4 regions of the Paenibacillus sp. FSL R7-0210 genome follow, and region 4 is predicted to be linked to each of the others. Evidence: predicted binding sites of a transcription regulator. Region 4 holds the regulator's gene; each other region holds the start of a gene.
The links. Region 4 encodes Rex, which represses fermentation and respiration genes when NADH is low (regulators of the CRP and FNR family bind a similar motif). Its sites were predicted from a motif close to TTGTGAAATATTTCACAA; they were not measured.

Region 1 (4,216 bases), 2.7 Mb from region 4:
CTTTGATCTCTACCGCCACTTTAATATCACTCTTAACCCCTTTGCCTGTTCCATCATAGGTCCCGTCCACATACTTGCCGGAAGATGATGAGCATCCAGCTGTTAGTACTGTTGCAGCCGCGAGGGCAGAGAACAGCAAGGTTTTTGTCCACTTGTGCATGAATAATTCCTCCTTCTGAAAGTTCCTATTTCTTAAGTGCCTTCACAGCTTCATCCGCTGCGATCCGCCCGAAGGTAGTGATGTCTGCCAGTGCATTACCGCCCAGACGGTTCGCGCCGTGTACTCCGCCGGTTACTTCGCCCGCAGCATACAGCCCGGCAATGACCTGATCCTTGGTATCCAGCACCTGAGCCTGGGTGTTAATTGCTACTCCGCCCATGGTATGGTGGATTCCCGGTGTTACCTGAATTGCATAATATTTACCCTTTTCAAAAGACAGCTCAAGATCCGGCCGTTCAAACTCTGTATCCTTGCCGGAAGCAACGAAGCCATTATACGTTTTCAGTGTATCCGCAAGTGCTTTGCCATCTACACCAATCTGTGCCGCCAATTCTTCAGGTGTTGCCGCTTCTTTGACCAGATCCATTCCAAAATAAACCTCAGTTGCCTTCAGGTTCGCACGCAGCTCATCATTGAAGATCAGGTAAGCTACTTTACCGGATTGGGCCAGAATATTCTGGGACACGACATCGCGGGTCAGCAGTTCATTCGTGAATCGCTTGCCTTCGCTATTGACCAGAATCGCACCGTCTCCGCGTACCCCTTCCGTGATCAGCACGCCTTGATTAGGAATGGTGGTCGGATGAATCTGAATCTCCTTCATGTCTACAAGCTTGGCACCAATCTTCTCTGCCATCGTTGTACCATCTCCGGTTGCGCCCGGGTGGTTAGTGGTAGAGAACCCTTCCAGCTTCGGCTGATACCCCTTGATCATGTCCATGTTAGCTCCAAAACCGCCAGCCGCCAGGATAACGGAATTCGCACTAATCGTGTACTGCTTGCCATCCTTATCCGTCACCTTCACTCCGGTAACCACGCCGTCCTTGTTCTTGACGATCTCATCGGCAGTCGTCCGCAGGCGCACATCAATCTTGTACTCCTCCAGCTTCTTCTTCAGCGCGACTACGATGAAATTCCCTGCCGCTTCCCCGCCTGCCGGACGATGAATCCGGTTCACGCTTGCCCCGCCTGCGCGTCCCACTTCAGACAGCTCGGCTCCATTCTCCTTCAGCCACTCCACCGAAGCCGCCGCACCGTTTGTAAGTGTTCTGACCAGATCCGGGTTGTTCAGGTTCTTGCCGCCCTTCATGGTATCCTCGAAATGCAGCTCCGGACTGTCTGTAATGCCAGCCGCTGCCTGATAAGGTGTTCCTGCCGCATTCAATCCGCCTTCCGCACGGACGGTGTTGCCTCCAAGCATAGGCATTTTTTCGATCAATATCACTTTGGCTCCCTGATTATGCGCTTCAATGGCAGCAGTCATTCCCGCGCCGCCGCCGCCGATAATAACAATGTCCGTAGACTCCCCTTTGGTGCTGTTACATGCAGGCAATACCACCAGACTTGCCAACAGCAACCCCTTGCCCAGCAGACTTCCCCATCTCTTTCTGTTCATTCAGTTCTCCTCCAATTGTTATTGTGCATATTTTCACAATCATCATAACCTGAAGGAGCCCTGACAAGAATATTTAGTAATTAAAGAAATGATAAAGTAAATAAAGGTAGTGAATTTGCTTGAATGTGTTTATAGATTTATAATTGGAGCTTATACAACCGTATCACTAGGAGGAACAGAAACTATGGAAAAAAGCGAAAAATATTGGCTGGCCGGTGCTGTTCTGGCAGCAGCCGGTGTCTCCCTGATGAGCTACACCGCGAGCCGCTATACTTCATTCAAAAGAGTAGTTACCCGAACCATCCATCTGGAAGATATCGCCGCTCTGGAAATTACCCGCCTATCTTCTGTTCCCGGTGAACAGAAGGATATTGTGCTTACTGAGCCGGAAGCGATTAAGCGGATCTACGATGATTTCTCCAGCGTCCGCCTGATGAAATCCGCCCGCAATGTGAGCACAGACAGCAAGTACAGCTATTACATTACCATCGTCCAGGCCGACCGGAAGCAGCGGTTCGACATTATTTTGAAGGGCAAGCATCACATGATTATCTACGACAATGACATGAACAACCCGCACCTGGTAGCCTACAAAATCATTAACGAGTTCAGTCCGCTGGCTCTGCAGCAGGCCTTCGATTGATTCTGCGCACGCTTATGTATGGCATAGCTTAATAACCTTCACAGCTAATGTGACGGCTATATGGAGTCATGGAACGCCTGGGGCACCCTCGGGACACCTTGACTCCGTTTTATTTTAAGAGAACGCTCATAGATATTTACGGATAAGTTCATGCCCTTCGGGTCTCACCTTATACATATACACCGGCCTGCCTACCGCCCCGTAGCTAAGCTCCATTTCCAGAATACCTGCCTCCGTCAGAAAAGCCAGATATTTGCGGACCGAGATCCGCGAGATGGGCGCATGACTGCTGATATCCTCCGTGGAGAACACCGGGCTCTCCAGCCGGTTAATTGTGCTCCAGATGCTCTCCAGTGTGCCTTCGGCAAGCCCTTTGGGCAGCGGCAGGGCAGCGTACTTCTCCTCTTCCGTCCCGAGCGAATGCCGCAGCAGCTTATCCAGCTGCTCCTGGCTTAGATGCTCCTTGTGCATCAGCTTATAATCTTCACGATACGCCGACAGTGCCGCCTGAAACCGGGCAAACTCGAACGGCTTGATCAAATAATCCACGGCCCCGTTCTGCAGTGCCTTGCGGATGCTCGCATTATCACTGGCGGCGGAGATCACAATGATGTCCACCTTGCTCCCCTGCTCCCGCAGAGCAGAGAGCAGTTGCAGCCCGCTGACACGCGGCATATAAATATCCAGCAGCACCAGATCTACCTGCTGCTCCTCCAGCATAGTTCTCGCTTCATCCCCTGTCGCCGCCCAGCCCGCATACTCAAAGCCCGGCACCTGCTCCAGATAATGCCGGTTAAACTTCGCTACCATCGGGTCATCTTCAACGATTAGTACTTTAATGTTCATGGGGTCTCCTTGTCTTTTGTGCAACTATAACTACATATAACTACAACTAATATAACATTGCGGCGGAGAATTTTGGAGGGAGGTGTGCTGAGACATAGAATCAAAACTAACAAAAAGACACCAATTCGAGAAATTACCCGAACGGTGCCGAAAAAATTAAAATCCCAAAGACTCACCAACGAGGATAACCTTTATTCTCCCCGCTGTTTTACACATTCTTGTTTCGACGATGTAAGAACAGATACAATCCTCTGATTTACAATCTGCACAAGCACCATTGATTAGGCAGGGCGTTTTTTGCGGTGAATGTAAAAATGGGCTGGACGAACTCGAAAGACGGTTTGCGTTAATGGGAGCGGCATAGGTTCTGGCTCTTATCACTGCATCTTCAGCGGTCTTGCACACCTTATTCATCCCCACGACAGCAACCACACTTCTCGGTCCAAAAGTAACCGCTGCCGCCCGATTGCCCACACTGTCGATATTGACCAGTATCCCATCTTCACTAACCGCGTTGAAGCTGGTTAAATAGGTGTCGCACAAAAGAGATTGGCGCATGAGGTCATAACGTTCCTCCATCGTCTGCGCTGTATCACGATCAATGACTGCATAGTTGCCTTGGCGTACCCGGTCAAGAAGCCCGATGTCCTCAAGCGTGACTGAACCGCCCCAAGATACCGAAGACTGTTCCGGAATTAAGGATAGCGCCTTTTCCGCAGCTTCTATGGCGTTGTCACAGTAATAGGCCTCAAATTTTCTGCTTTGCAGATTTTTCATAACCTTGGAGGCTAACAGCCGGTTTCTCGCTTTGATTGAATCTTCTTTCGTTTGCATTGCTCTTCCTCCGTTCTGACGTTAGACAAGGTGGCTAAACTTCGTGTGTATGTATGATTAATATAGTATAGTAAAAAGAAAAAGGATGTTGCACATGCAACGCGAAGCCGCTCAGAATAACTTAAAATCCCTCTGCCAATCACGTTTATTTACAGGGATTGCTCCAGATGATATTCCCCAAATGCTTGAATGTCTGTCAGCCACACGCAAAGAATATGCAAAAGATGAGATGGTTGTCCGTGAGGGCGATTACGTTGATGATGTCGGCATCATATTG
Region 2 (4,216 bases), 1.7 Mb from region 4:
ACTACGTGGATTTTGGGGTCCAGATCCTGACGCCAGCCCTTGCGGTCTTCCGGCACCGGCAATACGAACGGCTCCACCAGCACCAGCTTGGCATCCAGATGCTGCTTGGTCCGTTCAATCAGATCACGGTAGGACGTCTCAAATTCAGCCGCTGTAGTCTCCTGCCCGGAATCATACCACCGCCAGGTATCATTTATGCCAATATAGATAGACACCCAGGTTGGCTTCAGCGCAAGACAATCCCTCTCCCAGCGCTCCTGCAGATCGACCGCCCGGTTGCCGCTGATTCCGCGGTTCAGGAACGTAAGATTCTTCTCCGCATACTGAAGGCCAAGCCGGGCACCCGCCATCAGCGCGTAACCTACACCCAGCGATGAGGCATCGGCGTAATTGCGTCCACAATCTGTGATACTATCCCCCTGAAACAGGATGATATCGTTCTTTTGAAATGGCATGCCTGAAATCCTCCTATGAAAACATCTATAGTATGTAAACATGATCATTATAGCAAATCGGCTTTCCTGCGGACACGTTTTCATTGAAAATTATTCCTTCTATTTAAACAGAAAACCCCCTCAGACTGCCATATGACAGCCCCAGGGGGATCTAAGGATAGATGATTAATAGGCCAGGCTGAACAAGCCGTGGATATGAGTCAAGTAACGGATATTGCTGGCTTCCTTCATCAGCGTTGCCGGTAGCCCCTTCAGCGGAGTGGAGTTACCGCCGACAATGGCTACCCCGTCTTTGCGTCCGAGGCTGGCGAGTGTGCCGGAATTGACCGGGCTGAAGGCTTCCTGCGGTTTATCATTAAGATAAGCGAACAGATTGTAGCCAATCAGCTCACCCATCTGCCAGGCGATCTGTGCCGTTGGCGGATAAGGACGGCCATCCGGTGCAAAGACAACAGCGCTGTCTCCGGCTACAAATACATTAGGGTGTGAAGTGGACTGCAGGAACTCATTCACCGTGGCCCGGCCGCGGTTGACTTCAAGACCGGATTCGCCAACCAGCGGATTGCCCTGTACCCCGCCGGTCCAGACGAAGGTGTTCGCCACAATCTGCTGCCCATCCTTGAGATCAATCTTATTATCGGCCACCTTCGTAACCGGAAGACCCGTCAGGAATTGCACCCCGCGCTTCTCCAGGCTGGCTGTAGCGCGCTCAATCAGATGATCCGGCAGGACAGGGAGAATCTTCGGACCCGCTTCAACAAGCAGAAGCTTGATCTCAGCAGGATTCACTCCATATTGCTTCGTCAGCTTAGGCAGAATATCGGCAATTTCGCCTACCAGCTCTACGCCAGTCAGTCCGCCGCCGCCGATCAGAATCGTTGCATCTGCTGCGTTGCGGGTTTTGGAGTAGTCACGAATCCGGTCTTCAATATGACGGCGGATCCGCAGCGCATCTGCTGCTGATTTCAGCACCATGCTGTATTCTTCAAGTCCCGGAATACCAAAGTATGCGGTGGTGCTGCCCAGACCGACAACGAGAGCATCATAGGTCAGCATGACGCCGTCCGAGAGAATAACCTGCTTGTTATCCGGGGAGAACGAATTGACCTTGGCGATTTTCAGATCAATATCTTTACCGGCGAACAGCTTCGCCAGCGGCATGGCAACCGCCTGTTCAGACGCACTGCCCGCTGCAAGCCGGTGCAATTCCGTAATAATCTGATGTGTAGGATACTGATTGACTACTGTTATTTTGGCTTCCGCTTTGCTCATATATTTACGAATGGTTAAGGCACTAAGCAGGCCGCCGTAGCCTGCACCTAGGATCACTATATGTTTTGACATGATAATTCCTCCATCATTAAGTATTACGGGCTTATTTGCCCGATTGACGTTCACCGCTGACCTGCAGATAGGCATTCATGAACCGGAGAGCCTTCTGTACCTGCGGGTCCTTGATCATCTTCATCATGCCGAACAGGCTGACTGTTTCGCTGCTTGCTTCCGCGCGGTCTTTCGCTTCAATAACAGTAGCCGCCAGATTCTTGGCAGTGCCCACCACAGGACCCGCCATTTCCTTAATCGCACCGACTGTATCATTCTTAAGTACTTCATCCGTGGCAACCGACTGCACAAAATCTAGTGATTTGGACAATACACTGACCATTTGTGTGATCTGCGGCAGCTGCTCTACCAAAAGAATCAGAGATTGCTGCACCTCCGGCTTCAAAAGCTCTTTCAGCACATCCTCTCTAGGAAGAGCTGCTTCTGGTATTTCTTGTTCAGGCAGGGTTTGGGTAACGGTTTCTGACATATCGAAGTCTCCTTTTACAAATCGTATTCTTGCACAATGACATCCAGGTGAAACTATGTGACTATTATAACACTCTCTTTGTTATTATTGTCACAATCTTTTTACCTTTGCAACCTATTTTTGTGATTATTATCACTTCATCATCGGTTTTATCGAACCCAGTCGTTTAATCAGGTTAAATTTACAAATTATTATGTTTTTCCTCATTGACGTATACAAAGAGTCGTGATATCTTAAGCAAGTAACTAAATGTAAGTTTATTAATTAATATCAGCAATTGATTATTACTAAGCAGCATACATATTAGATGGAGGTAATGACTTATGAGTACTTTTTCCGAATTGGTGCAGTCCCGCAGATCGGCTAATAATTTCGTGGAAGGTGTTACCATTCCGCAGAGTGAGCTCGAAGAGATGTTCTCCCTGGCACGTCTGGCTCCCTCGGCTTATAATCTTCAACACACCCATTATAAGGTGATCAGCGATGACAACGTAAAGGAAGCCATCCGCAAGGACGCGTATGGCCAATACAAGATTCACACCGCTTCTGCTGTTATTGTGGTGCTGGGTGACAAAAATGCCTACCTGCAGGCTCCAGAAATCTATAGCGGGCTTAAGCTGCTGGGAGCGATGAGCGAGGATGCATACGAGCAAACCATTCAATCTATCAACGATGCTTATACCGGGAATGATGCGTTCCAGCGGGATGAAGCGATCCGCAATGCTTCTCTGTCGGCGATGCAGTTCATGCTGATTGCCAAGGATAAGGGCTGGGATACCTGCCCGATGATCGGCTTTGATCCGGAGGCTGTGAAGGCTACCCTCCGTCTCGGCGACCATATGGTTCCGGTGATGCTGATTACGATCGGCAAGGATAACCAGCACAAGATCAGACCGCGTGGTTATCGCAAGCCGGTCAATGAGTTTGTTGAATTCATCTAATAAAAAGGGTCTTCCGGCTACTATGCCGAAAGACCCTTGTCTATATCATCCTGCCGTATTCTCAATCCATACTCACCGCGCATACTGCAAAATCGCCACAGCCGCACGCTCCTGCCGCTCTACATCCGTGCTGTTCAAGGCTGCCTTCAGGACAGCCAGCGCCTGCGCTACTGTAGCTTCATCCACCTGAACCGGACAGGCCCCGGCGGCACTTCCGCTATCCCCGGCCTGATTCTCTAGCCAAAGATCCATTCGGGCTGCGGGCAGCACTCCTGAATAGGCAGTTATTCTGCTGTCAGAGGCAAGCAGCCCTGCTACAGCCGGATTAACCGCAGCGAGTGGCAGACTCTTCAGCCAGGTGACACCGCGCCGGTGGGCTGTACTATCCTCTGCGCCGCTGTGCCGGGTATCATAGAAGTAATCGCCAAGGTCCCCGAGATACACCCATTCTTCATCGGCGATCAGCACATAATCCCCATCCTGCATCGCATTGACGAAGGTATCCAGAGTATGGGTTGCACCCTCCAGCTCCTGCCCGTGATAGCCGGCGGCAGCCAGCTTGCTGATGATCTCTTCTCTGCTATGCTTCTCCAGATCTCCCGTACCGGGATAGCCTGCACATATATAATTATCCTCCAAAAAGGACTTCAGCAGCCCGCTGCCGAGTTCCTCAAGCTTCATTGCATACAAGCTCATTTCCGTTTCCTTTCCCTCCAGGCAAAGCTGCCGGAGTCTACGCAGCATTGAAACCATCCTTTTCATTATACAGCAAAGGCAGCGGGATTTGAATTCGGCAGATTCTAAGGAAAACGCAGAATAATAGCGCTTACAAGACCTTTTTCCAAACAGGAAGTGCAAATTTAAAAATTTCGGCTTTTTACTATTGCCCGCACGGACGGTATAATTCAGATATCAGCTCAAGGAAACAGACACTGCAGGAAGAACGTAAGCCAGGACAGAATCTCCGGCAGCTAATCTTAAGCAGCGCTCCTCCTTGTGACTGAGAC
Region 3 (4,216 bases), 5.5 Mb from region 4:
CAGATCGAATTGCCGATCAGCAGGAACATCGAGCCCACCGCCATGAACAGATAGATCCGTATATGACCGAGGAGTCTCCAGCCCGACACTTCATTCTGCGGTTGCTTTTTCGATACTGTGCTGTGAGCCGGAGCCGTCCCTACCTTACGCAGATAGACGAAGAAGAATCCGGCAAATACGGCCGAGGTCACCCCGTTAAGCACAAAGCTCAGCATATAATTGCCCAGGAAGCCGCTCAGCGCGGTTCCCAGGGCTACCCCTATATTATTGGCAACATAGATGATATTGAACAGCTCTGCGCGCTGCTCCGCGAACCGGAAACCGATAAACGCCTGGATCGCCGGGAGGGAGAGGGAGTTGAACAATCCCATCATACCCATAACGATTATGAATACGCTCCAGCTTCCGCTCGCCCACGGGAGGGCAAACAGCGTCAAGGCATTCATCGCCAAAGCGCCGACAATCAGGCGGTTCACTCCTACCTTATGATACAACGAACCGCCCAGCAGCTGACCGGCAATCCCGCCAAGTGACTGCACCAGCAGCACGATTCCCGCGTCTTTCATACTGCGTCCCAGTTCATCGAATACATACATTGTAACCAGCGGCCACATCAGTGCACTGCCGGTAGCATTAATCAGACTGGCAATCAAGAATACTTTAATTTCCTTCGGATAGGCCTGCATGAATCTCATATCTTGTCTGTCATCCCCTGTAACATAGCTGTCATTAATCCATCCAGTATCATCCCAAAACAGGGGGCGGGGCAAGCATGTGCGTTAATGCTGTATCGCGGGAAACCGGGATATAATTTGTGATATTTATATTCTATAACCCGCTCTTTCACACGTAAACAAAAATACCTTGCCGGCACTGATTCGTTCCCCGGAAGCCGGGGTAATGATCCATATGAAACACTCCCTATTTTATTCACCGTGAGATCCGATTTCGTTCCCCCGAATCGGATTGCACGGTGAATTTTGTTTTATCCGGAGGATGATCCTGCTGTACCTATACCAAACAAGTAGAAACGGCTTTGCCGTCCTTTTACAGGACGGTACCATTTCAGCGAGAAAGATAAGGATAATTATAACGCGAAGCATATAAATTCTTATCTTTATACAAAAACACTCCCTGTCTCTACGAATCCCTTGAAGCAGGGTGCCGAGAAGCAGGAAGTGCTAGGCAAGCTATGTTACAGTCCGGCGATGTGATTCACCGGGTCAGGTCCGTATTCATTAAGCGTGTTTCTTCAATCCAGCAGCAGGTACGCCTGCGGCTGGACTCACAGCACCCGGCTCCTTGCGCAGATAAGCCATCCAGTACGCCGCAGCCACGAAGATCGCGCCGCCCGTCAGATTGCCCAGCCAGACCGGAACGAAGTTGGCCGCATACTGGCCCCAGGTGAAATGTCCTTCGAAGATCGCAGCAGGGATAAGGAACATGTTAGCTACAACGTGCTGGAAGCCGATGGCCACGAACGCCATGGTCGGAAACCAGATACCGAGGATTTTGCCGCTGAAATTGTCTGCCCCGTACGACAGCCATACCGCCAGCGCTACCAGCCAGTTACAGCCGATCCCGGAGATAAAAGCCTGCAGGAACGTAGCATCGATCTTATGCTCCGCCATACTTACCAGCTTCTCCAGATACACGCCATCTGATGTAAGGCCAACGATGTGACCGAAGAAATAAGCGACGAACAAGGCGCCTGCCAGGTTGCTGAGCGTGATTAGCACCAGGTTCTTCATGACTTCCCAGAACGAAATCTTCTTCGCCATAAAAGCCAGCGGCACCGCCATCATATTGCCCGTAAGCAGTTCGCCTCCGGCAAGCAGCACCAGCACCAGTCCAACCGGGAACACCGCAGCCCCGATGAAGTTAGCAATGGACCCCCACTCGGCGGGTGCACCGGCAATGACACGAATATCCAGCAAAAATCCGAGCGCGATAAACGCTCCTCCCAGGAAACCGAGAATGAGTACAGTGCTGAGCGGATTATGCGCCTTCTTAATTCCGTTCTCTACCGTCACTTCAGCGATTCCCTGCGGTTTGTTATAAGCCATGATTCCTATCCCCTTCGAATTACTTAAAATTTGTTCCTTTATGCCATTGTAACGTGATCCCAATCACATTTACGTGATAAAAGTCACTATCATAAAAACCACGTGAAAGTTTTCACTGACATGTCAAATTTACCATAAAAGCGGGCTGTACAGAAATTTTTTTTCATTCCCGGCTGCCATTGCATCGAGAGTTCACAAAAAAAGAGCCCTAAGCGGGCTCCGGCAAAATATTCAGCTCTTATACGTGTACAGGTTCTTTAACGGCAGCCAGCTTCGGCAGAGCCTGAAGGCCTGCGGTGTTCAGGAAATTCCATGGCTTGTTGTAATGCGGCTGGAAGAAGAAGTCGATGAAGGCTAGCTGGTCCACGGTCATCTTATTCTGGATGCAGACCGATACGGTATTGATCGACTGCGTCAGATCCATCTTGGACATAATCTGCGCGCCCAGAATGCGGCGGGTGGCACGGTCAAAGACCACTTTTACCTGAACCTGCTCGAAGGTCGGCATGAACTCCGGACGGTAGTTGTCGATCAGCATCACGCTCTCCGTATCCATTCCCTCGGCTGCAGCAGCCTCTTCAGTCAGTCCGGTTCCGGCAATATTGTCCTCATAGATCTTGATGCCCGATGTGCCTTGCGTACCCATGTAAGGGATCGTGTTCGAGACCAGATTGCGGGCAACCAGCGTTCCCATACGCACTGCGTTGGTGGCCAGCGGGATATACGCGTGTTTACCAGTCGGATTGTAATGAATCGCGCAGCTGTCTCCGGCAGCATAGACATCCGGCAGGCTGGTCTGCATATAATCGTTAACCATAATTGCGCCGTTCGGCAGCATATCGACTTGGCCCTTCAGCAGCTCGGTATTCGGACGGAAGCCGATGCAGAGTATAACCAGATCCGTCTCATGTTCACCCTTGCTCGTTATCACCTTGGTCACTCTGCCGTTCTCACCTGCGAAGGAGGCGACCTTCTCGCCCAGCGCCAGCTTAATGCCGTGATCCTCAAGCGACTGCTGGATCGGTGCGGTGAACTCTTCATCGAGATATTTGCTCAGGATGCGAGCTTCCCCATCAATCAGCGTAACTTCCTTGCCATTCATCTGAAAAGCCTCTACCAGCTCGACCCCGATATAACCGGCGCCGACCACAGTAATTCTGTTCACCTTCTGTGCTTCTTCGATAATGGTATTGGAATGATTGTAGTTCTTCGAGAGCAGGATGCCCTCCATCTCTATTCCTTCAAGCTTAGGCACAATCGGCCATGAGCCTGTTGTCATAATGAGTTTGTCATAAGTATCTTCCATTTCCTCACCGGTCACGAGGTTGCGGGCTTTTAGGGTTTTGCGGGCGGTGTTCACGTTGATTACCTCATGACGCATCTTCGTCTGCACACCCAGGGCGGCAAGTTGTTCCGGGGAGGAATAGAATAGTCCCTGCGGGTCCTTGACCACACCGCCAACGTATAAGGCAATGCCGCAAGACAGGAATGAGATATTATCGTTGCGCTCATACACCGTAATCTGGGCATCCGGGTATAACTGTGCGGTATTTACAATGGCGGCCGTTCCGGCGTGGGTACATCCAATAACTGCTACTTTCATAATTTCTTCCTCCTCAAAGTTGAAAAGCTTATTTAGTAGGGCTTGTGATTGCGTCTGTAAAAAAGTGCTGTACTGACTGCGTTTATACAACTTTACATTTGTGATTGTTTTCACTTTATATACTGATTATATTGTGATATTTATCACATTGCAAGAGTTATTGTGATTTTTCTCACATTGTTCACAATTTCAAATTTTAATAACTTTGGAGTTTCACCGCATCATCCACTCCATTTGTAACGCCGCTGCACTCTTCAACCTTGGCTTAGTTTCCCCCGGAGGAGGGGCATTATGTCTGCCAGGAGCAGGAAACAGCAGGAGTGAATCTGGCCTACGCGGCGCGCCCGGTCCAATTGTGAGCGGTTTTTCGATTATATTTGGCTTACGCTACCCGACCCACTCCAATTGTGATCGGTTTTTCGATTACATTTGGCTTACGCGGCGCTCCCAGTCCAATTGTGATCGGTTTTTCAATTACATTCGGCCTACGCGGCGCGCCCGGTCCCATTGTGATCGGTTTTTCGATTTCATTCGGCTTACGCGGCGC
Region 4 (4,216 bases):
AGAGGGCACTATTTGTGTCTGCGCAAGTTCGAACATAGAATGAACAAAAAGGACTTTACGAGTCCAAGGGAAGAAGCGCTCACCGCTGCGCAAATGCTTGTCTGGCTGACTCAGACGACGACCGGCGATGATGAGGAGCTTAACTTAAGCGGACGGGGCGGCGATTTCTGGGAGACGGTGGCCAGTGATACCGACTCCTGCCTGGGACGCGCCTGTCCGTGGTTCCGCAAATGCTATTACCACCGGGCCAAGCATGAAGCCGGGATCTCCGATGTGGTGGTCACCAATCATTCCAAGCTGTTCGCAGATGTCAAAGCCGGGCATCAGCTTCTTCCGGCGTACGACCATCTTGTAATTGATGAAGCCCATCATCTGGAGGATATTGCCGGCAAGCATCTTGGCATGCAGATGAAATATTTCACATTCGCCCATACCCTCACCCGACTCTATAAGGATAGCCGGAGCGGGCAGCTGCCTGCCCTCCGCCAGAGTCTGCAGTCTTCGGGCAGTGAGCAGGCTTCCGAATGGAGCGGCGTGATCGACCGGATCTATCCCGATCTGCTGACGGTGAAGGAGTCCTGGGATGCGCTCAGCGACCGGCTCTTCAGCCTGCTGCCCGAGCGCAGCGATGCAGGGGCCGGTGAAGCAGGCCAGCTGGTGGCACGCCTGCAGCCGGGCAAGAAGCCGAAGGATTGGGAGGAGCTGGCTGCCCTTGAGAATACACTGAACCTCAGTCTGAGCGATATCATCCGCAAGGGCGACAAAATGCTCAGTGAGATGCGTGACACGGACAGCCAATCCTCCTCAGACAGTCTTGTGACCGATATCGGCGGGTTATTCAAGGATCTGGCATCCATTAGAGAGCAGATCCGCTTCTTCATGAGTCTGAACGATGAGAATATCGTGTATTGGCTGGAGGGAAGCGGTAATTATAAGGGCAAGTCGCTGCAAATGTATGCTGTTCCTGTAGATGTCAGCACCCAGCTCAGGGAGCTGTTCTTCGATAAGAAGAAGAGCATTATCCTGACCTCGGCCACCTTATCCGTGGATAAATCCTTCCAGTTCATGATTGATAACCTGGGTCTTGGCGAGGCTGCAGAGCAGCGGCGTCTGATGACTGCACTGCTTCCGTCGCCATTCAAGTATCGTGAGCAGGCTCTCCTGGTCATTCCGCGGGACTTCCCGAGCGTCAAGGGGAGTATTGGGGATGCCCGCTTTGTGGACACCCTCGTGCACTCCCTTGCTGAGACAGCTGTAACAACACGGGGGCGGATGCTGGTGCTGTTCACCTCCTACAAGATGCTGCGCCAGGTGTATGAACCGCTGAAGGAGGCACTTGCCTCACAGGATATCGCGGTACTCGGACAAGGTGTGGAAGGCGGCAGCCGGAGCAAGCTGATCCGCCGCTTCCAGGACAGCCCGGCTTCGGTCTTGCTGGGTACCAGCAGCTTCTGGGAAGGGGTGGATATCCCTGGAGAAGCATTGACCTGCCTGGCGATTGTCAGACTGCCGTTCCAGCCGCCGAATCACCCGCTGGCAGAAGCGAAGTCAGAGCTGCTTCAGGCACAGAAGAAGAATCCGTTCATGAAGCTGTCCGTGCCGCAGGCTGTCATCCGCTTCAAGCAGGGCTTCGGGCGGCTGGTCCGCACGGCGCAGGACCGGGGCATCGTAATTGTGTACGATACCAGAGTGATTGAATCGCATTACGGAAAGTACTTTCTGTACTCGCTCCCCGGTCCCAAGATGGAGCATATGCTCACCGAGCAGATGGTCCCGAGAATTGCCGAATGGCTGGATGACGGCGGGGTTTCCTAATTCATCTGCTATTGCTATTATTAATAAGTCATGATTATCCTGAAGATCCGTTCCCGCCTGTCCTGCCACTCCGGCAGGCGGCGGGGCACGGTTGCTATAATTGTACGGAATGAAGTGTAGGCTAACAAAACTTTTAAGGAGGAGAATACATGAAATCGGATAAAATATCGGAGGCCGTCGTGCGCAGGCTCCCAGTGTACCTGCGTTTCCTGAACGATCTCCAAAAACGTGAAATCTCCACAGTCTCTTCTCAGGAGCTGGGCCAGAAGCTTGACCTAAATCCCGCCCAGATCCGTAAGGATTTGGCTTATTTCGGTGATTTTGGCAGAAAAGGCATCGGCTATGATGTATCTTATCTGATTGAGAAGATCCGCCATATCCTGAAGCTTGACCAGCAAATTAATGTTGCACTGGTTGGAGCCGGTAACCTCGGTCATGCTTTGTCTAACTACAACGCTTACTTGAAGGATACGATGAAGATTACTGCCATCTTCGATGCCTACCCGCCGAAGGTGGGCCAGCAGATCAACTCGCTGGTTGTGCAGCCGATGGAGGAGCTAAGCAGTACCATCCGCTCGCAGGGCATCCGGATCGGGATTATTACCGTGCCTGACAGCGAAGCCCAGAACGTAGCCGATATTCTTGTGGATTCCGGTATCGAAGCGATTCTGAACTTCGCACCGGTTATTCTCAAGACGCCTGCCAATATCCGGATTCATGCCGCAGATTTCACCACAGATCTGCAGAGCTTGGCCTATTATTTGCATGATGGAAAGGATGAGGCTGAAGATGAGCAGTAAGATCACGATAATCAAGAATGGGCACTTCCTGGTTCCGGGCAGTGACAAGCCGGTACTGAGCGGGTACATGTCCCTGGAGAATGATCTGATTACTTACATAGGTGAAGCTGAGCCGGTAGTGGAGGATGGTGCACAGGTCATAGACGGCAGCCGTCTGCTGTTCATGCCGGGTCTGGTCAATACCCATGGGCATACGGCCATGTCACTGCTGCGCGGATACGGCGACGATATGGTGCTTCAGACTTGGCTGCAGGAGAAGATGTGGCCGATGGAAGAGAAATTCACTGGTGATGATGTATATTGGGGAACCTCGTTGTCTGTACTGGAAATGCTGAAGGGCGGCACAACCACCTTCCTCGATATGTATGATCATATGGACCGGGTAGCGGAAGTAACGGAGCAGTCCGGTATTCGTGCTGTGCTGATGCGCGGCGTAATTGGGCTGTGCCCGGAAGAGGTACAGCAAGCGAAGCTTGCTGAGGCGATTGCTTTTGCCCGTAACTGGCACGGCAAGGCTGACGGCAGAATTACGACCATGCTCTCACCGCACGCCCCGTACACCTGTCCTCCAGAGTTTTTCATGAAGTTTGTGCAGGCTGCCCATGATCTAGACCTGCCAATACACACCCATATGTCCGAGACGCGCCATGAAGTGGAACAGAACGTGGCCGACTACGGCCTGCGTCCGGTCGCGCATCTGGAGAAGCTCGGGATGTTCACCCGTCCTTCGCTCATTGCCCACGGGGTTCATCTGAACGATGAAGAGATCGGGATCCTGGCCCGCCATAACGTTGGCGTGTCGCATAACCCCGGTAGTAACCTGAAGCTGGCCAGCGGGGTAGCCCGTGTTCCTGAGCTGCTGAGAGCCGGGGTTAAGGTCTCTCTGGGGACAGACGGTGCGGCGAGCAACAACAATCTGGATATGTTCGAAGAGATGCGGCTGGCGGCTCTGATCCACAAGGGCGTAAGCGGTGATCCTACAGCGGTACCGGCTCCTGAGGCGCTTCTGATGGCTACGGAGTATGGGGCGCAGTCTATTTTCCTAAGCGGGGTGGGCCGGCTTGCAGCAGGAATGAAGGCCGACTTCATCGCACTTGATATTGACCAGCCTCATCTGCTGCCGCATACCGATCTGCTCTCCCATGCCGTATATTCGGCAAGTGCCAAGGATGTAGAGCATGTATGGGTGAACGGCCAGCAGGTTGTGAAGCATGGACAATGCCTGACACTTGATGAAGAAGCCATCCGCCGCAAAGCACAGGAGACGTTCGAGAGCCTGCTTAAACGGTAATTCAAGGGAACGGGAAAGGAAGCAGCGTGGTGAAGAAGAAGAGGAGAAAATGGATCTGGCTGGGGATTACCGTGGTGCTGCTCCTTCTGTTCGGACTAAGCCAGTTCTATGCCTACATTATGAAGGACCAGTGGAACGAGCGGAGTGAGGCCAAGGAGCTGGCCCGGGCGCGTGCCGGACTAACAGAGGTAACCAAGGCCCAGAAATCTGTCTGGAATGAGAATGAGATCTACTGGGTGCTGACCGGTAAAAATGAAGCAGGGACCGAGCTGATGGTGTGGGTCCGTTTCACCTTGGAGGGCAAGCCTGC

Region 1: a site for Rex is predicted at 1,638-1,655, ahead of MKY64_RS18305 (flavocytochrome c). Genes of this name have one in related genera too.
Region 2: a site for Rex is predicted at 2,347-2,364, ahead of MKY64_RS13980 (DUF1641 domain-containing protein). Genes of this name have one in related genera too.
Region 3: a site for Rex is predicted at 2,167-2,184, ahead of MKY64_RS29800 (formate/nitrite transporter family protein). Genes of this name have one in related genera too.

What each region holds. Positions count from the first base shown of each region.
Region 1 is NZ_JBBPAR010000001.1:4,262,602-4,266,817, forward strand. It holds gene MKY64_RS18300 (FMN-binding protein) at 1-160, opposite strand, end outside; gene MKY64_RS18305 (flavocytochrome c) at 186-1,616, opposite strand; gene MKY64_RS18310 (hypothetical protein) at 1,801-2,259, shown strand; gene MKY64_RS18315 (response regulator) at 2,386-3,105, opposite strand; gene MKY64_RS18320 (lactate utilization protein) at 3,262-3,939, opposite strand; gene MKY64_RS18325 (Crp/Fnr family transcriptional regulator) at 4,034-4,216, shown strand, end outside.
Region 2 is NZ_JBBPAR010000001.1:3,193,621-3,197,836, forward strand. It holds gene MKY64_RS13970 (SGNH/GDSL hydrolase family protein) at 1-455, opposite strand, end outside; gene MKY64_RS13975 (NAD(P)/FAD-dependent oxidoreductase) at 621-1,799, opposite strand; gene MKY64_RS13980 (DUF1641 domain-containing protein) at 1,831-2,268, opposite strand; gene MKY64_RS13985 (nitroreductase family protein) at 2,592-3,209, shown strand; gene MKY64_RS13990 (hypothetical protein) at 3,282-3,905, opposite strand.
Region 3 is NZ_JBBPAR010000001.1:7,003,046-7,007,261, reverse strand. It holds gene MKY64_RS29805 (MFS transporter) at 1-695, opposite strand, end outside; gene MKY64_RS29800 (formate/nitrite transporter family protein) at 1,239-2,066, opposite strand; gene MKY64_RS29795 (FAD-dependent oxidoreductase) at 2,305-3,669, opposite strand; gene MKY64_RS29790 (hypothetical protein) at 4,052-4,216, opposite strand, start outside.
Region 4 is NZ_JBBPAR010000001.1:1,536,766-1,540,981, forward strand. It holds gene dinG (ATP-dependent DNA helicase DinG) at 1-1,815, shown strand, start outside; gene MKY64_RS06605 (redox-sensing transcriptional repressor Rex) at 1,965-2,615, shown strand; gene MKY64_RS06610 (amidohydrolase) at 2,605-3,906, shown strand; gene MKY64_RS06615 (cell wall elongation regulator TseB-like domain-containing protein) at 3,936-4,216, shown strand, end outside.